Regions from separate parts of the Planococcus plakortidis genome, predicted to be linked through region 1. Evidence: riboswitches for the same ligand, from Rfam matches in the RefSeq annotation. Region 1 holds a riboswitch; the other holds the start of a gene.
The links. A riboswitch is a leader RNA that binds a small molecule or an ion and turns the genes downstream of it on or off. The one in region 1 is predicted to bind S-adenosylmethionine.
Positions count from the first base shown of each region.

Region 2: another riboswitch for S-adenosylmethionine. It lies ahead of BBI15_RS03085 (LLM class flavin-dependent oxidoreductase); the one in region 1 lies ahead of BBI15_RS15950 (transporter substrate-binding domain-containing protein).

Region 1 covers NZ_CP016539.2:3,205,686-3,214,886, forward strand. The annotation lists gene mmuM (homocysteine S-methyltransferase) at 1-823, opposite strand, end outside; gene BBI15_RS15940 (amino acid ABC transporter ATP-binding protein) at 865-1,602, opposite strand; gene BBI15_RS15945 (amino acid ABC transporter permease) at 1,602-2,321, opposite strand; gene BBI15_RS15950 (transporter substrate-binding domain-containing protein) at 2,343-3,155, opposite strand; SAM riboswitch class I at 3,282-3,387, opposite strand; gene BBI15_RS15955 (sulfite exporter TauE/SafE family protein) at 3,538-4,263, opposite strand; gene ahpC (alkyl hydroperoxide reductase subunit C) at 4,796-5,365, shown strand; gene ahpF (alkyl hydroperoxide reductase subunit F) at 5,378-6,925, shown strand; gene BBI15_RS15970 (nucleoside deaminase) at 7,025-7,507, opposite strand; gene BBI15_RS15975 (DUF4317 domain-containing protein) at 7,600-8,787, opposite strand; gene BBI15_RS15980 (AEC family transporter) at 8,928-9,201, opposite strand, start outside.
Region 2 covers NZ_CP016539.2:578,418-587,618, forward strand. The annotation lists gene BBI15_RS03060 (tRNA dihydrouridine synthase) at 1-177, shown strand, start outside; gene BBI15_RS03065 (hypothetical protein) at 220-1,014, opposite strand; gene BBI15_RS03070 (hypothetical protein) at 1,253-1,474, shown strand; gene BBI15_RS03075 (TetR/AcrR family transcriptional regulator) at 1,528-2,115, opposite strand; gene BBI15_RS03080 (MFS transporter permease) at 2,243-2,626, shown strand; SAM riboswitch class I at 2,729-2,837, shown strand; gene BBI15_RS03085 (LLM class flavin-dependent oxidoreductase) at 2,953-4,344, shown strand; gene BBI15_RS03090 (sodium:solute symporter family protein) at 4,455-5,969, shown strand; gene BBI15_RS03095 (copper resistance CopC family protein) at 6,136-6,705, shown strand; gene BBI15_RS03100 (copper resistance D family protein) at 6,702-7,763, shown strand; gene BBI15_RS03105 (acyltransferase family protein) at 7,989-9,201, shown strand, end outside.

The sequences.
Region 1 (9,201 bases):
CACCAGCCGACGGTTCTTCGCTCCAGGTTTTGCTTACCGGGTCGTAAGTGGCGCCGGAATTCGGATAGACGATGACCGGTTTGGAAGATGCGCTTTTCACTTCCTGGATCAAGGATCCGATAAATTGCGGCGCTGTGCAATTAATGCCGATCGCCGCCACTTGCGGCTGGACATCGAGCCAGTTCGCACAATCTGCAATCCGCTCCCCGTCGCTAATATGGAACTCATCTTTCGCGCTGAACGTGAACCAGGCAGACACTTGCGGAAATTCTTCCAGCACGCTTACGATCGCTTTCGCTTCCACGAGGCATGGCAAAGTTTCACATGCTAACACATCCGCCCCTGCTTCGACCAGCACACGGATGCGCTCTCTGTGGAATGCAGCCAATTGCTCTTCGCCAATCGCATAGCCGCCGCGGTATTCAGACCCGTCCGATAAAAACGCACCGTACGGGCCGACAGAGGCCGCCACTAAAGGCTTCGGCCTATCCGAACGATCCGCTGCAGCGTCCCAAAACTCATCGCGTGCTTGCGTTGCCAGCTGGACAGATTTCGTGATCAACGCGATCGCTTGTGATTCTGTCAGCCCTCTTTCCCGGTAGCCTTCAATGGTCGCCTGGTAACTGGCCGTAATGGCACAGTCCGCTCCCGCTTCGAAATAATCCACATGCACTTTCTTGATCAACTCCGGATTTTCAATCAATATTTTCGCGGACCATAAGGAATCATTCAAATTGCATCCGTAGTTCTCAAGCTCTGTCGCCATCGCCCCGTCCACAATCAGGACCGGGAACTCGTTCAATATCTGTTCAATCGGGTTCATTCCAAATCATCCTTCCGCTCTCAGTCGTTACACTTTATTTTTCAGCCTTGGACGGCTTTCCCTAAAAATTGCCTCGTTCTTTCGACGGCGGGCTTGGTGAAAATTTGCTCAGCCGTGCCTTGCTCGATAATGACGCCGTCTTCCATAAAGATGACGCGGTCTGAAATTTCCCGCGCGAAACTCAATTCATGGGTTACGATGAACATTGTTTTGCCGGTGTCCGCGACGCGGCGGATGGTGGCCAATACTTCATCGACCAGTTCCGGGTCCAGAGAAGACGTCGGTTCGTCGAATAATAGCACTTCCGGGTCCAAAGCGAGCGCACGGGCGATGCCGACGCGCTGCTGCTGGCCGCCGGACAATTGCGCAGGGTAATGGCTCAGTTTATTCGATAAGCCGACCTGCTCGAGCATCTCGATGCCTTTTTTGTCAGCGGCGTCTTTTTTCATCCGCTTGACGCTCGTCAACCCGACGGAGACATTTTGCAGCACCGTCAGATTCTTGAACAAATTATATTGCTGAAACACCATACCTGTGGCGGTCCGGAGCGCGAAGATTTCTTTTTTCTTAGCGGCCGCCGCATCCACCCGCTTGCCGCCGATTTCCACGATGCCGCTCGTTGGCTCTTCTAAAAAATTGATGCAGCGCAACAGCGTCGATTTCCCGGAACCGCTTGGCCCGAGAACCGCCACCACTTCACCTTTCTCGACGCTTAAATCAATCCCTTTCAAAACATGCTGGCGGTCGTAATATTTATGCAAGTTCTCCAATTTGATCATCAGGCAATCCCTCTTTCATATCTGCGTGCACGTTTCTCGATCTTCACCAATAAGCGCTCGACGGCAATGCATAAGATCCAATAGACGATCGAGACGGCGATATACACTTCAAAGAACGCCAAGCCGCGGGAGCCGAGGATTTTTGCCTGCCCCATGATATCGATGACGCCGATGATAAACACGAGCGAAGTGTCTTTGATCGTGCTGATGAACATATTGCCGAGATTCGGGATCGCTACTGTCAAGGCCTGCGGGAAGACGATCTTCAGCATCATCTGCACAGGCGTCATGCCGATCGCTTTGGCGGCTTCGAACTGCCCGCGGTCGACCGATTCGATCGCCGAACGGATCGTCTCGGATAAATACGCGCCCAAATTGATGGAAAAGGCCATCAAGGCATAGAATTCCGGAGCGATGCTATTGACGTCTGCCGACTGAAGCCATCCGTATTCACTCTGGAGAAAATAAATGATTTTCGGAATCCCGTAAAACACCAGGTAAATCTGCACCAATAACGGCGTGCCCCGGATAAAGGAAATATAGATCGACGTGATGACACTGAGCACAGGCACTTTGTAGATTTTGATTAATGCCGCAGCCACACCGATGACCAGACTCAATAGCAGCGAGCCGACTGCTATGCCGATCGTGACCGGCAGCCTGGAAATAATGGCAGGAAAGCTCTCGATCAAGAAATTCAAGTCCAGTAAATTTTCCATTGTCTCTGTCCTTCCGTTAGCTTATTCAGGGATGTAGTCGCCGCCGGTCCATTTCTCGGACAGTTCGGACAAAGTGCCATTTTCTTTCAACTGTTTCAAGATCGGGTCGATCAAAGCTTTCAACTCTTCGCCTTTTTCTTCGTCTTTCAAGACGATGCCCATATCGTCATTGACCAAAGGCTGCCCGACAATTTCCACGCCGAGTTCATTCTTTTCCAGTACTGCGTTCATCATGATCGGGTCATTGACGTATGCGTCGACGCGGCCGTTCTGCACATCCTGCAGAATTTCCGATGGGTTGCCGCTTTCACTGTATTTCAATTCGATCGGCTCATCGGCCGTCTCATTGTATTCCTCAAGCAATAAGGTATAGGAATCGCCTGCCAACGCCCCGACCGCTTTGCCTTCCAAATCTTCAATCGTTTGAATATCTTCACGGCCTTCCTTCACTGCAATGACCGTTTCCGCTGCGAAATACGATTCATCGGTGAACAAATACTTTTCCTGGCGTTCCGGCGTTTTCGCTACTTGGTCAGCGATGGCCTGGATTTTATTCGACTCGAGTGCAAGGAACATGCTGTCCCACGGCACCGCGACGTATTCGAACGTATAGCCGTCCAATTGTTCATCGACGGCTTTCATCATGTCCACGTCATAGCCCGTCAATTGATTGGCGTCATCCGCAAAAGCGAAAGGCGGGTAATCATTTTGCGTCCCGACGCGGATCACTTGCTCTCCATCAGCATTTGCCGTCTCTTCCGATGAACAGCCGGCAAGTGTTCCGGCAAGACCTACTAAACAGGCAGTTGCGAATACATAAGCGTTTCTTTTCATAATTCAAGCTCCTTTGGTTGTGTAATTTTTTTATGATAGGGCTGGACTTTCCGCCTTGTGTAGAGCGCCTGCCCTGCTTTTGGATGCAAAAAAGCCTCTTTCAATAGGAAAGAGGCTTCGACCAATTTCTTATCTCTCAGAATGAATACATCCTGCAGGAATTAGCACCTCTCATGGATATGATGGTTGCTGGACGTCATAGGGCCTGTCCCTCGGTCTCTCTGGATAAGGTATTTAATTTATTTTGCATAATAACGATAGTATTTGAGATGCCTGTTTCTGTCAAACACTTTTTGAAAAAACGACTATTTGTATAAAAATTCACGGCCGAATAGATCAGCCTTGCCACTTTTCCATGTTTGCCTTCTAATTGAGCGACCGTTCATGGCAACCCGCCCACACTCTCCAACAGCAAATAACTTCCTGTAAACAATAAGATGATATATGTGAAAACACGAAAAATTTGCTGGTTGATTTTCGTAAATAATAATTGCCCCAAGTATAGGCCTGCGGCGACAAGAGGAATAGCCCAAAGACTGGAGACCCAAACGGTTTTGTTTGTTCCCGCAAAACTCACTTGTATGATCAAGCTGGCCGAATAAATGAAGAGATAAAACGCCAATGTCGTACTCCGCAATGTCTCTTTATTCGTCTCCGTTCCCGAAAAATACAGCAGAATCGGCGGTCCCGGCATTCCGATGCTGGTCGTCAAGGAACCGGAAATTCCACCGACGAACAGATCCCGCTTATTGTTCCGAGTGATCCGGAACTTCAACATGAGCATAAAGGTCAGCAGCAAAACAAGAAGGCTGACAATGAGTTTCAAGCTATTCAAATCAATCGTCAAGAAGACCGCCATTCCAACAGGCAAGCCAAGTGAACTTCCGACAATGAACCTTTTCAAGACGCCGATATCAACATCTTTCCGAACCTTTGCAATCAATGCGAGCGAAATGAGCAAAGACAAGATCAAATTTATCTGTATGGCCTCAGCCGGCTCAAAGATCAACAAAAGAAATGGTGTCGCCAGAATGGAAAACCCGAAACCGGTGCTTGTCTGGAGAATTGAGGCAATCAGTATGATGATGATAAATGCGGCAAATTCCATAAAACACCTGCTTTCTCTGATAAAAGTTACCGCTCTTTAATTTTCCCATATTCATCTTAACATGCAGCTGGCTCGGTATATTATAGAGTCTGGAGATTCGATTGAACCCGCCAGGCCTCTTGAAACTGTCGATTCATAAGCTAATCAAATACAAATTGTTTATATGTGCATCTCTTTTGCCTGGCACTCTATCAATTGGAAAGCTCCATTGAGAAACCAGCGTTTCTAGATGAAGTTTTTTCTATTTTGAAATATTTGATAAATAATATTTTCACAATCTTAAGAGTTCACTCAGCTTAAGTGTTTTTGAGTGACGTTGCCCGATTTAGTGTTTTTTCTCTCTATATTTAGAGAAAACGTTTACATATTAGGGTTCTCTTTGACAAAACTCCCGATTCATATGACAATGGAAATAGAATTAGAATCATTATAATCAGATAACAATATTAATTGGAGCGAACTACTTCGATTAGTTTTTTTTGCGTTATCGATTATGGTCATTCTAAAAAAACATTCAGGAGGTAATTATTTTATGTCTTTGATCGGAAAAGAAATCCAACCATTTAACGCGTCGGCTTACCAGGCGGCAAGCGGTGAATTCATCGAGGTCACGGAAGAAAGCATGAAAGGCCAATGGAGCGTCGTGTGCTTCTACCCGGCAGATTTCACGTTCGTTTGCCCAACTGAACTTGAGGACCTCCAAAGCCAATACGCAACATTGAAAGAGCTTGGCGTGGAAGTATACTCTGTTTCTACAGACACTCACTTCACTCACAAAGCTTGGCACGACCACTCAGATGCAATCGGCAAAATCGAATACACGATGATCGGCGACCCGTCGCAGCGCATCTCACGCGGATTCGACGTTCTTAACGAAGAAGAAGGCCTTGCACAGCGCGGCACATTCATCGTTGACCCGGACGGCATTGTCCAAGCTGCAGAAATCAACGCAGACGGCATCGGCCGCGACGCCAGCACGCTGGTCGGCAAAATCAAAGCGGCACAATACGTGCGCAACAACCCAGGCGAAGTATGCCCGGCTAAATGGGAAGAAGGCGGCGACACATTGAAGCCAAGCCTTGACCTCGTAGGCAAAATTTAAGGAGTTTTGACGATGATACTAGATGCGCAAATCAAAGCACAATTAAAGCAATACTTGCAGCTATTGGAAGGCGACGTGCTGCTCCAAGTGAGTGCCGGATCCGATAAGGTATCAACCGATATGATCGATTTGGTGGAAGAACTATCCGCCATGTCTCCGCGCATTCAAATGGAGCGCGCGGAGCTCGAGCGCACGCCGAGCTTTAGCGTCACCCGCCCTGGCGAAGATATGGGCATCACGTTCGCCGGCATCCCGCTCGGCCACGAGTTCACGTCACTCGTACTTGCTTTGCTTCAAGTGAGCGGGCGGGCCCCGAAAGCCGACCCAAAAACGATGGACCAAATCAAAGCGCTCGACGGCACGTATCACTTCGAGTCGTATATCAGCCTGAGCTGCCAGAACTGCCCGGAAGTCGTGCAATCACTCAATTTGATGAGCGTCCTCAACCCGAATATCACGCACACGATGATCGACGGCGCTGCATTCAAAGAAGAAGTTGAAAGCAAAGACATCATGGCCGTTCCGACAGTCTTCTTGAACGGCGAATCGTTTTCAAGCGGTCGCATGTCGCTTGAGGAATTGCTGGCAAAACTCGGCAGCGCACCGGATGCGTCCGAATTCGAAGGCAAAGAACCGTTTGACGTGCTCGTTGTCGGCGGCGGGCCGGCTGGTGCCAGCGCGGCGATCTATGCGGCGCGTAAAGGTATCCGCACCGGCATCGTCGCGGAGCGTTTCGGCGGCCAGGTGATGGATACCTTGAGCATCGAGAACTTCGTCAGCGTCAAGCATACGGAAGGCCCGAAATTTGCGGCCAGCCTCGAAGAGCATGTGAAGGAATACGACATCGACCTCATGAACCTGCAGCGTGCGAAACGCTTGGAGAAAAAAGATTTGTTCGAGCTTGAACTTGAAAACGGCGCTGTCGTCAAAGGCAAGACCGTCATTCTCTCGACAGGAGCCCGCTGGCGCAACATCGGCGTCCCTGGCGAAGAAGAATTCAAGAACAAGGGTGTTGCGTATTGCCCGCATTGCGACGGCCCGCTATTTGCCGGCAAAGACGTCGCGGTCATCGGCGGCGGCAACTCCGGCGTGGAAGCGGCGATCGACCTTGCAGGCATCACGAACCACGTGACGGTGCTGGAATACAACGCAGAGCTTAAAGCGGATTCCGTTTTGCAGGACCGCCTGAAGAGCTTGCCGAACGTTACGGTCTTGACGAATGCCCGCACACAGGAAATCACCGGCACCGATAAAGTGAACGGCATTTCCTATATCGACCTCCAAACCGGCGAAGAAAAGCATGTCGAACTATCCGGCGTCTTCGTCCAAATCGGCCTCGTGCCAAACACCGACTGGCTCGGTGACTTCGTTGAGCGCACTCCGCACGGCGAGATCGTCATCGACCAGCGCGGCGCCACGAATATGCCGGGCGTGTTCGCGGCAGGCGACTGCACGAACATCCCATACAAGCAGATCATCATTTCGATGGGCTCTGGCGCGACGGCTTCACTGAGCGCGTTCGACCATCTCATCCGAAGCGATATCCCTGTTTTGGTGTAATCAATATAAAAGGACTGCAGAAGAGATTTTTCTCTTCGCAGTCCTTTTTGTGTTCAAAAGAAATGGCAGATATCCAATGCAACGGTCGCTTTCAGCCGCCTATTGCTTCGCTTCGTACAAGCGCCGGTGAAGCTCATGCACCTGTTCTGCAAGTTCCGGCACCGGCCCGTCGACGTCCGGGTCGTTCAGGATTTCCGCGATGGACAGATTGCGGACAGGTGAAGGCTCGGCGCCGAGCTCTTTCATCCATTCGCCCAATTGCTTTGACGAACTGGCATAGACGATGCGGCCGAGCCCGACCCAGCCATGCGCCGCCGCGCACATCGGGCAATGCTCGCCGGACGTATAGACAGTCGCTGTCGCCCGTTCACCCGATGCCAGATGTTCCGCCGCCCAGCGCGCGATCGCGAATTCCGGATGCTGCGTATGGTCGCCTGATGCCACGTGGTTATGGTCCTCGAACAGCACCTCCCCCTGTGCCGACACAAGAACCGAACCAAACGGCTCGTCGCCTTTTTCCAGCGCCTGCTCGGCGAGTTCGACGCAGCGCTTCAAATAGTGTAGATCGGTTTCAGTAATCATTAGCGGCTCCTCCTTTTGTGTCCCCGTGGCTTGCCTACGAGGAATTTACCCGTTCGGCATTCTGCATAAGCGCAACCATTCGAACAAAGCTTCTACTCCAATTCTTCCTCCGCCAACAACTTGAACCCTTCCACGACCGTATCCTCTTCGACTTCGATCAGGATGCAGCGGCGGCCATTGTAATTGACTTGTTTGACGTAACGTAAGTCTTCGGGGCCGATCTTGATTTCGGCGACTTTCGTGTTGATCTTGATCGATTTGGAACCGTATTTCGGTACGATGTGGCTCGCTTTCATCTCGTACTGGCGGTCATCGGTCACTTGCTGGAACGCCTGCTCCACTTTCTCGGTGCTGATGTCTTTGATGCCGCTCGCCTTCAGGACACGTTCGACTTCCTTGGAGTCGAGCATCGGTGCCGGCTCGTCTTCGTCTTCCGCTTCCACTTCGAGCAGGCTGTTGATTTCGTCGTAGACGCCCGCAAGCGTTCTCGAATTGACTTCATCGCCGATCACCTGCTTGACGATTTCTTCAAAGACCACTTTATCGTCTTCTGCGGTGGTAATTTCGTCGCCATTCAACACATTTTCGATAAACTGGAAATCGGGCTTATTGGCTTTTGCTGCGGAATACAGGATACGGTTGACGTCTGCGGCGTTGTTCGTGAAGCTCGGGAACAGGAACCCGCCGACGGGAGACGACAGCTTGATGACCGGGTCCGCCATGATGTTCGACTTGAATTCCTTTTCGATGAAATCAAACACCAGCGACGATTTCGGCAGTTCGGTCTGGTTCATGCTGCCGAGGACGAACGGCGTCGTGTATACTTCGTCGCGCAGCGCAGTTTCCGTCTCGTCCACCTCGCGTTTCGTCGTCTTGAAATACGTGCCGCGGATGAACGTGATGACCATGTCTTTCTCGTATGGCGTCTCTTCGACCATCTTCAAGGCGACGCGCTGCATATTGTCTTTCCAGCCTTCCGCATCGTCCGCATGTAGCCCTTCGTAGAGCAACGTCTGCGTATGGTCCACCTGCCCTTCTTCGGGGCGCTGGAACTTCACTTCGAACAGCTTGATGTCGAGCTTGCCCGCGAGCACTTTCTTAAAATTGGCCAAGAACAGCTCTTGCTGCTCCCGGTCGAGCAAGGAAAACGAGCGGCTTTCCTCGTGGAAGATCTCGCTTGTGTCCTGTTTGATATATACATTGTAAATCTCGGCGATTTTCAGTAAATCCGTCTCCAGCTTGAACTGCTTGCGGATCTCGGCAATGTCTTTTTTGTTCATTTCTATTTCCAACTCCCAGCTAGTAGAATCCATGTTCGTACAAAAAAAGAGTATCCAAGCCAATTCGCTTTGGACACTCTTTTATTATAACAAGAATTCGACAGGATACCGGGATTGCCCCTTATGGATTTCTACAGTTTCTATAGAAAAAGCAGCAATGCCGGAATCGTGACGATGCTTGCCAAAGTGCTGACGAACATCGCGCTCGACACCATATCCGGGTTCATATTGAACTTCATGGCCAACAGTGTCGTCGTGGCAGCCGCCGGAGTCGCCGCGGAAATAAGCAGCACTTTTGCTTCGAGTGACCCTGCCGGATAGAGCCAGGCCAACAGCCCGAACGCGATGGCCGGGAACGCGACCAATTTCAGCACGGCCGCCGTCCCGATGAACTTCAGCACGGTCTTGATCTGG
Region 2 (9,201 bases), 630 kb from region 1:
CCGATCGCGTTCAAGCCGTTGCGCCGTTTTTTCAAGATTTACGTGCGCGGCGTACGTGGTGCGGGTGAACTCCGCAACGATTTGATGCACACTGAATCGACCGATGAAGTGCGCGCGTTGCTGGATGAATTCCAATTCGCTGCGAGCGGCGCAGGAAGCTCAAGTTCAGAATCATAAAGCAAGAATCCCTCCCCGCCGTTACGGCGGAAAGGGATTTTTTTAATTGGCGTCACGATATCGGTAGATGGACTGGTAGAAGCGGGTTTGGTATTCCGTTTCGAACGACGAGCGGCTCCAGATGCTCTCTTTATCGGACGTTTCCTCGGTCTCGACCAATTTCAATTCGCCGGCTTCAAGCCTCATGATTTTGGACTCCACAGATTTCAGTTCATTTTGCTGGCGGTCGAGCGCACGGATTTGCACTTGCACTTGTTTCGTTTCATCCAGATTGTTTTTGACGAAGAACGCGTTTTGGTAATCGCTCGAGTTGCAGTTTTCGGTGCGGCGGCGGACGCATTGCTTTTCGGAGCTCATGAAGACGATCGTGATTTCCTCGCCGTCTTGCTTTTCATCCGCAGCCGCAATCGCGGAATCGAGCCGGACAATATACGATGCCTTTTCCGCTAAAGGGTAGACCCAGACGATGAAAAACAGCATCGTCGTGCAAAGGACCGCTGTGAAGCCCCATACGACTTTCGGGTTGTAAAACGATTTCGGTGCCCCTCTATAGACGATGCCGGCAATGATATTGATGATCGAGAAAATCACTAGGAAGGCGCCGGCGACGATCAGTCCGACCGTCAATTCAAATCCGCTCTGGAAAAATGCGAGATTATACGCCTCGGAATAAACATAATTGAGCACGGCGCTGATCAGGATCAGCCCAATCAGCACAGCCATCGGTTTTTTCCAGCGATAGGTCTCCACCATGCCGGTTTTGTTGCTGATGCTGCTCCAGAGAAACCAGCCGTAAGGAAAAAAGAAAATCAGGATGACTAATGTGACGATGCCCATGGAATCATGCCTTTCATAAGAGGATTATGTGTAATTGGCTATTGTTTACATTATACGAGGGAATAGATAAAAAAGATTCAATTTTTTTACAGTTTCTTTATTGACTAGAAGATGTTTTGCCATGCCGGGTTGAACTATACCCGGGAATGGCAGCGATTATGGTATAGTAGTTGACTTAAGGCAATGATAGAGGGGGACTAGAAAGCCTCCAGCCAATCCTAAATTGAGGTGTAACCGAATGAATAAACGATGGACGATCGATAAAATCCGGACATTCGTCAACAATAACTCCGAGAGCACATTATTGTCGACCGAATACCACGGCTTCTCCCAAAAGCTCTTGTTCAAATGCGCGTGCGGCAATAACTTCGAGAAGACCTTCACGAAGTTCAATAAGAGTAACCAGCGCAAATGCGATACGTGCCAGCCGCCGAAAGCATCACGCGGGCAGGAACAATAACGGAAACGCCAATTCCCCTTTACAGGGAATTGGCGTTTTTTTAGGCTAAACCATTATAGCTTGCGGATGAACAGGATGATCTGGATGTACATCTCCGCCATTTCTTCTGGCGTCTCCGTCAAATCATTATCCAGCCATTGCTCGATGAGGCCGAGGAATGCGGAAGTGGCGAAGGCTGACAGATAATCGTCCGGCACGCTGGCGCTTTGGAAGAAACGTTCGTTTTTAAGCATATTGCCGATAAAATGGCCGATGAAAAATCCTTTAAGCCGCTTGTGGAAGCCGTTTTGGTTATGCTCACTTAAAAACGCGCGGAAAGCGGCAGCATTCATTTCGATATAGCGGAATACTTCAACGGATTGGATGGACACATTGCCTTTATCCGCTTCGGCCAAAAGCATTTCGGGCTGCAATTCTTTCAACTGCTGGGCCAAGCCGTCGAGCAGCTGTTCTTCCATTTGGTCCAGCAAATCGTATTTGTCGAGGTAATGCAGATAAAACGTTCCCCGGTTGATCCCGGATGCTTTGGAAATATCCTGGACAGAGATCTTGATGAAATTCTTTTTGGCCAGCAGCTGCAGGAAGCTTTGCTGGATTTTTGCTTTCGTTTTTTCGTTCATGTCATCATAAATGGCTGGCACGCTATCTCCTCCAAACCGCTTAACAGCTGTGTCTTTTCTGTTTATTGCTTCCAGTATAGCAGGCATTTAAAATAGATAGTAACCACCCAACAGTGTGTTGAGTGAAATTACAGGATAGGTGATGGACATGAAGAAAAAAATGGCCGTAATGGGGATTGCGCTGCTGGTTGCTCTGTATATGCTCGGGAAAGCATTTTTATTGAATGAAGAGATCAAAATGTTCTTGCTGATCTTTTTCGGAATTGGACTCGTCCTCGCGCTGCTCCGTTTGTTAGTGAATAACTCGATCAAGAAAATGAAAGGCAAGGATTGGAAAGTGAAAGTGCTGTTCTTTACGGTATTGCTCGGTTTCGGATTGCCGTTCCAGTCCTGGTTCCGGACAGAAATCTTATTCAAAATGGACTCCGCTTATTTAGCGGGCAGTGTGGCCATGCTCGTATTAGGGATGGTTTTCATGACCCTATTCTACGGCTTTGCCAAAACAAAAATTCGGACCATGCAATTAGCTTGATGAAATGTGCTAAGCGAGATATTTCCAAGGAAAAATAAAATAGTTTTGAAAATTCGGTTGACTTCTTTATTTCCTAGTATTAAGATAGGGATTAATTTAATAATCTTATCCAGAGAAGCCGAGGGACTGGCCCGTTGACGCTTCAGCAACCCCTGATATTATTCAGGAAGGTGCTACTTCCAGCAAGGAGAGATTCCTTGGGAGATAAGAGAGCGGACCCGACTATTCAAATAGCCCTCTTTTCTCGTTTTATTGAGAAAAGAGGGCTATTTTTATTTTCCAGTGAGGGCTGCGGAAATTGGAATTTCAAAAGGAGGAATTTGACGATGACGAAGAAACGGATTTATTTGAATGCATTTGAGATGGTGTGTGCAGGCGGGCACCAGTCGCCGGGATTGTGGCTTCACGAGGACGACCGGTCGCATACATACAAGGACAGCGAATATTGGATCGAGCTCGCGAAGCTATTGGAAAAAGGAAAGTTTGACGCGGTGTTTTTGGCTGATGTGCTCGGGACTTACGATGTCTATGGCGGCACGCGCGACGCGGCGCTTCGCAATGCGGTGCAGACGCCGGTCAACGACCCGCTATTGGTCGTGCCGCTCATGTCGTCGGTGACGGAGCATTTGAGTTTCGGGGTCACGGCATCTGTCAGCCACGAACATCCGTACACCTTCGCGCGGCGCATGTCGACACTCGATCATCTGACAAAAGGGCGCATCGGCTGGAACGTCGTCACTTCCTATTTGAAAAGCGCCGCAGTCAATATCGGGCTCGATGACCAGATGAGCCACGACGAACGCTATGAATTCGCGGCCGAGTATTTGGAGGTTTGCTATAAATTATGGGAAGGCAGCTGGGAAGATGGCGCGGTCGTGCGCGATCAACAGTCGAAAGTCTATACCGACCCGTCGAAAGTGCACGACATCCGCCACGAAGGCACATATTTTAAAGTGCCGGGCGCTCATCTATCTGAACCGTCGCCACAGCGCACGCCGGTATTGTTCCAGGCAGGCGCTTCGCCGCGCGGCCGGGAGTTCGCCTCAAAGCACGCCGAATCGGTGTTTACGGCAGGGCCGACGATTCCCGTCGTGAAAAAAGGTGTCGACGCGCTTCGTGAACGCATTCAAGCGAACGGCCGGAACCCGGAAGATGTGTTGGTGTACACCACCTTCACCGCAATTGTCGGGAAGACCGAACAAGAAGCGCAAGAGAAATACGAAACCTTGAAAAGCCATGTCAGCTACGAAGGCGCACTCGCACTTTTAAGCGGTTGGACAGGCATCGATTTCTCCGGATACGAGCCGGACGATACGCTCGAATACATCCAAAGCAACGCCATGCAATCGGCGGTCGAAGTATTCACGCGTGCCGATCCGGACAGAAAGTGGACGATCGGGGAACTGGCGACTTTCGTCGGCATCGGCGGAAGAGGGCCGGTCGCGGTCGGGACGCCGGAGCAAGTAGCCGATGAAGTGGAGCGCTGGAGAGATGAAACCGGCGTCGACGGTTTTAATTTGGCGTATACGCTCGCACCCGGAAGCTTCGAGGACTTTGTCGAACTGGTCGTTCCTATCTTGCAGGAACGCGGGCTCGTGCAGAAAGAATACGCAGACGGCACATACCGCGAGAAAATCTACGGCAAAGGCCAAGCGCAACTGAAAGACAATCATCCGGGCAAAACGTTCAAGCACTTGCACGAAACAGTTAACAACTAGAGGGGGAATGAGGATGCTGACAGCTTATTGGATCGCCGTCGCCGTCTTTTGGATTGCGGGGCTGGCTTTATGGAACAAACTCTATCCAAAACAAAAAGGAGGCGAACGCAATGGGGGATGAGACAACTTGGCTATTGCCGCTGATTGCTTTGATGCTCGTCGGCTATTTCGCCTTGACGACATGGCTCGGGAAAAAAGGCAAAGCCCATAGCGGATCGATGAAAGGCTTTGCGATCGCCAAAGGCAAAGTCAATCCGGCGGTCGTCGGCATGAGCTTCGGCGCCTCATACGCCAGTGCGAACTTGTTTCTTGGCGTGCCGGGCTGGGCGTATACATACGGCTTGTCGACTTTATGGTACACAATCGGCTGTTTCGGGGTTACGTGGCTCGGGCTGTTGCTGTTCACGAAAACCTTCTGGCGCTACGGGCAGAAAAATGGCGGCAGCTTGACGATTCCCGAGTGGCTCGGCAACCGCTACAACAGCAAAGCCTTGCGCGTGCTCGTCGCATTATTGGTACTGTTCAATATCTACTATATCGTCGGGCAGAACGTCGGCTTAGCTACGATGTTCGAAACGGTCATCGGCATTCCGTATTTATGGGGTATCGCGATCGGCGTCATCATCACGATCGTCTACGTCAGTCTCGGCGGCGCGTTCGCACAGATTGTCAGCGACGGCATCCAAGGGGCGACGATGGCGGTCGTGTCGCTATTGTTATTCATCTCGTTATTGTGGACAATCGGCGGCGGATGGAATGTGTTCGGCACGCTGCAAGCGGAACTTCGCGCGATCGACCCGGCGCTTGTCGCTCCGCTGTCGACAGGCGGGCCGTTCTATAGCGGCTTCGCCATCTTGAGCATCCAGTGGCTGCTGTTTTCATTCGTGCTATTGCCGCATTTGATGAATAAAGTGCTGACTGTCGAAAAAGAGGAAGACTTGCGGACCTTCACTTTGTCTGCGGGCGTCTCTTTGTTCACCTTGTCAATCTTCTCGGTATTCGCAGGGCTCGCGGCGCGCATCATCCTGCCGGGGCTCGCGTCGGCGGACAGCGCCATTCCGGCGTATATCATGGAAGCTTTCCCGGTCGTCATCGTCGCGCTGCTTGTCATGGGCTTGATCTCCGCGATCCTGTCGACGACCGACAGTCTGTACCTAGGCATCACCAACAGCATCGGCAACGATTTGTTCAAAGTGCTGGCTGTGCCGGTTCTCTACAAAAACAGGAATCTGACGGAACGGGAACTCGATGCCAAAGTGCTGAAGGCGTCGAAAGTGTCGCTCGTCTTCATCGGCCTTGTGTCACTTTATATGTCGATCAACCGGCCGGAATCCTTGGCGCTGTTGACGAATTTCGGGACTTCCGCGATCATCAGCGGCATCGCGGCACCGATCAGCCTCGGCTATTTCTGGAAACACTCCAATAAATCCGGCGCCATCGCTTCCGTCGTCAGCGGTGCCGGCTGCTATATGATCTTGACTGGCGCAGGCATCATCGAACACGTTTTCCAGGCGATGTTCTTCAGTTCGATCCTCGGCTTCACGTCGATGATCACGGTGAGCCTGCTTGCCGAAACTTTGAGAAAGCGCGAAAAGACTTCTCAGGAAGCGGTTCGTGGATTGTAAAGAAAAGCCCCGAAATCATTTGGGGCTTTTTTCTATGCCGCCAATCTTCAGAGAAATTTCATAAATCCAAGTGCACCGCTCTTGTTTCTTCCGTTCAAATGAAATAGGCTAAAAAGAGTTGTTGCACTATTTGAGTTGACTTAACAAGAAAGAAGGAATCATACCCATGAAGAAGACTTTGGTTTTATTAAGTGCGTTGTTGGTTTTGCCGATGACGGCACATGCCCATTCGGTGCTTGAATCATCCACTCCGGCAGAAGGTGAGGTTGTGGCTGAGCCAATTGAACAAGTGGTGCTCGATTTCAGCGCAGGCATTGAACAAGGCAGTGGCATGACGATGACGATGGATGGCACCGCTGTGGATTTCAGTGAAGTGGCTGTGATGGAAGACCAATTGGTCGGTACGCCGGCACAGGAACTAGAAGACGGTTCGTATGTCGTGGAATATGACGTGCTGAGCGAAGACGGCCACCCGATCCAAGGCTCACTTGCTTTTGAATTGCAGGCGGGCGAGGAACAAGCGGCGCAAGAAGAGCCGGCTGAAGAAGCGGCTGAACCGGAAGCTGATGAATCGGAAACGACAGAAGCGGCGGAAGCAACAGATACGGAACAGGCAGCAGCGAGCGATTCGGAAGTTGCTTCAGAAGAAGGCGGTTCGAGCATGACCTTTATCATTGCCGGGCTTGCCATTGTCCTATTGGTTGCTGCTGTTGTGTTAATGCGTAGAAAACGATGAGTTGGTTGATCGCACTGTCGGATTTTTTCCTCTATGTGATGCTGGCGTTTCTGGCAGGGGATGTCGTCTTGCGCTCCGTCAAATCGGAGAAAAAACCGTTAGTTGAAGTTCCGAAAAAACTGCTCTTGCTGGCGCTTGCGCTTATTCCGCTATTGCTCGCGCCGCCCGTCATCCAGCTGATCCTTTTGCTTTCGGACAGCTTTGGACCGGCGCAAGCAGTGGTGGATGTCGCAACTGAATTTCGCGCAGGCCAAAGCTATGTATTCGGCGTCTTGATGGCAGTGGCATGGTTAATCGTAGTATGGCGCAACGGTTCATGGGTGTTCCGCGCGTTTTGGCTTGTGCTCAGTGTGCTCAATGCGGCGTATGCGAGCCACGCTGCGTCGATTGCGGACTGGCAAGGCTTTGCCGGGCACGCCATCCATTTTTTAGCGCTCGTATTATGGGCAGGTGTTTTGATCCACATCGCCTGGTTTTTGCGCGACGGGCGCAATTGGCGTGCATTTCTCAAGTGGTTTACACCGTTTTCTATTGCTATGATGATCCTGTTGATCGGCAGCGGCATCTGGCTCATGCTATTTTTTGTGGCGCCGGAAGATTACGCGAGCTCGTGGATTTTGCCTTACGGGCAGCTCTTGCTCTTGAAGCATTTGAGCATCGTGCCGCTGTTGCTCGCGGCGTTCATCAATGCCTTCTTATCCAGAAGCGACGCTCCGAACCGCGCATGGCTTAAAGTCGAGAGCTCGCTATTGTTGTTGGTGTTATTGATCACCGCCTTCATGAGCAAGCTCGCGCCGCCGCATAACATCAACGAAACATTTCGCGTGGAAGGCAGCGCGCCATTTATCGAATGGTTGGCCGGGCCGCAATATTTGCCGGTGCACGCGGTGTGGACGCCGAACATCGATGCATTCCTGATGCTTTCGATCGGCTTGATTTTCCTGGGCTTGCAATGGCTAAGCTACCGTAAACAATTGCCTGAATGGCTGTCGTTCATCTTCGGCCTCGGGTTTGTCGTTTCGGTATATACCGGATTGATGTTCAGCTTCTTATTTTAATGAAGAACCTTGCCGGAGATGGCGAGGTTTTTTTCTTGGAAAGAAAATTTCGACTATCGGATAAGTTGTTGTGAGTTGCAGGGGATTCAGTTACACTTAAAATGGCAAGGAATGGATTTTAATTATTCAAAAATTTACACTTTAACAATAATTAGACAACTAGAAGTATTTTTGTATGCTGCTATTCCTTTCTCATAAAAATCACAGAATGGCGAGGTACATATAATGGCAGATTTACGGGTGCCTGAAAAGCGCTTCAGGCCCGAGCTGGAAGGAATCCGCGCGGTCGCCGCGCTTTTGGTGGCGGTCTATCATATTTGGATTGGGTCGGTTTCCGGCGGGGTTGATGTCTTTTTCATCGTCTCAGGATACTTGATCACAACGTCTCTTTTGTCACGGATGGTGCGCGAAGGCCGCATCAATTATTTGGAAAATTTATTGGGACTCGCGAAACGGTTGTTTCCGCTGGCATTTACGGTGCTTGCCGTAAGCGCTGTGCTGTCGATTTTCCTGTTGCCGCTCAGCACATGGCGCCAGACAATCGCCGAGTTGTTTTCGTCGATGTTCTATTTCCAAAATTGGCAGCTTGCCAATAGCGCCGTCGATTATTTGGCGCAGAACAATACGGCGAGCCCGTTCCAGCATTTCTGGGCATTGTCGATCCAAGGCCAGTTTTATGTAACATGGCCAATCGTCATCACGCTTGTTTATTTGCTGGCGACAAAAATCCTGAAAACGCCGGTGCGCAAAACTTTGCTCGCCGTGCTGACGGTGATTTTCCTCGCATCACTCAGCTATTCGGTTTATATCACGGCAGTCAACCAGCCGTGGGCGTATTTCGATACCTTCGCCCGCGCTTGGGAATTCTCGCTCGGCGGGATGCTCGCGTTGCTGCTCCCTTATTTGAAATTCTCAAACCGTGCACATCTCATCATGGGCTGGGTGGGGCTTGCAATTATCTCGTTCACTGGCATAGTGCTGCCCGTTTCGACAGTATTCCCTGGATTTGCGGCATTGCTGCCGACCGGCGGGGTGATCCTTGTCATCATCGCCAGTGAAAACGGCCAGGCATTCGGCGTGCAGAAATTGCTCGGGTCGAAGCCATTCCAGTATTTCGGCAGCATTTCTTACGGCTTTTATTTATGGCATTGGCCGCTATTAGTGTTTTACTATGCCTATTTCAATACCGAAACGGTCACCGCACTCGGCGGCATCGGCATTTTGGCCATCACACTCGTTTTGTCGATCATGACCATCCGGCTCGTCGAAAAGCCGGTGCGCGAGATGCCGGTCAAGCATTCGAAAAAACGCTTGTCGAAAGTATTGGTCGCGTTGATGACACCGGCAATTCTGGTCGGTCTCTCATGGGGCGTATTCGTCCAAGCAAGCAGCGGCGGCACAGCAACGGTAGAGGACAATCCAGGCGCACGCGCCGTCT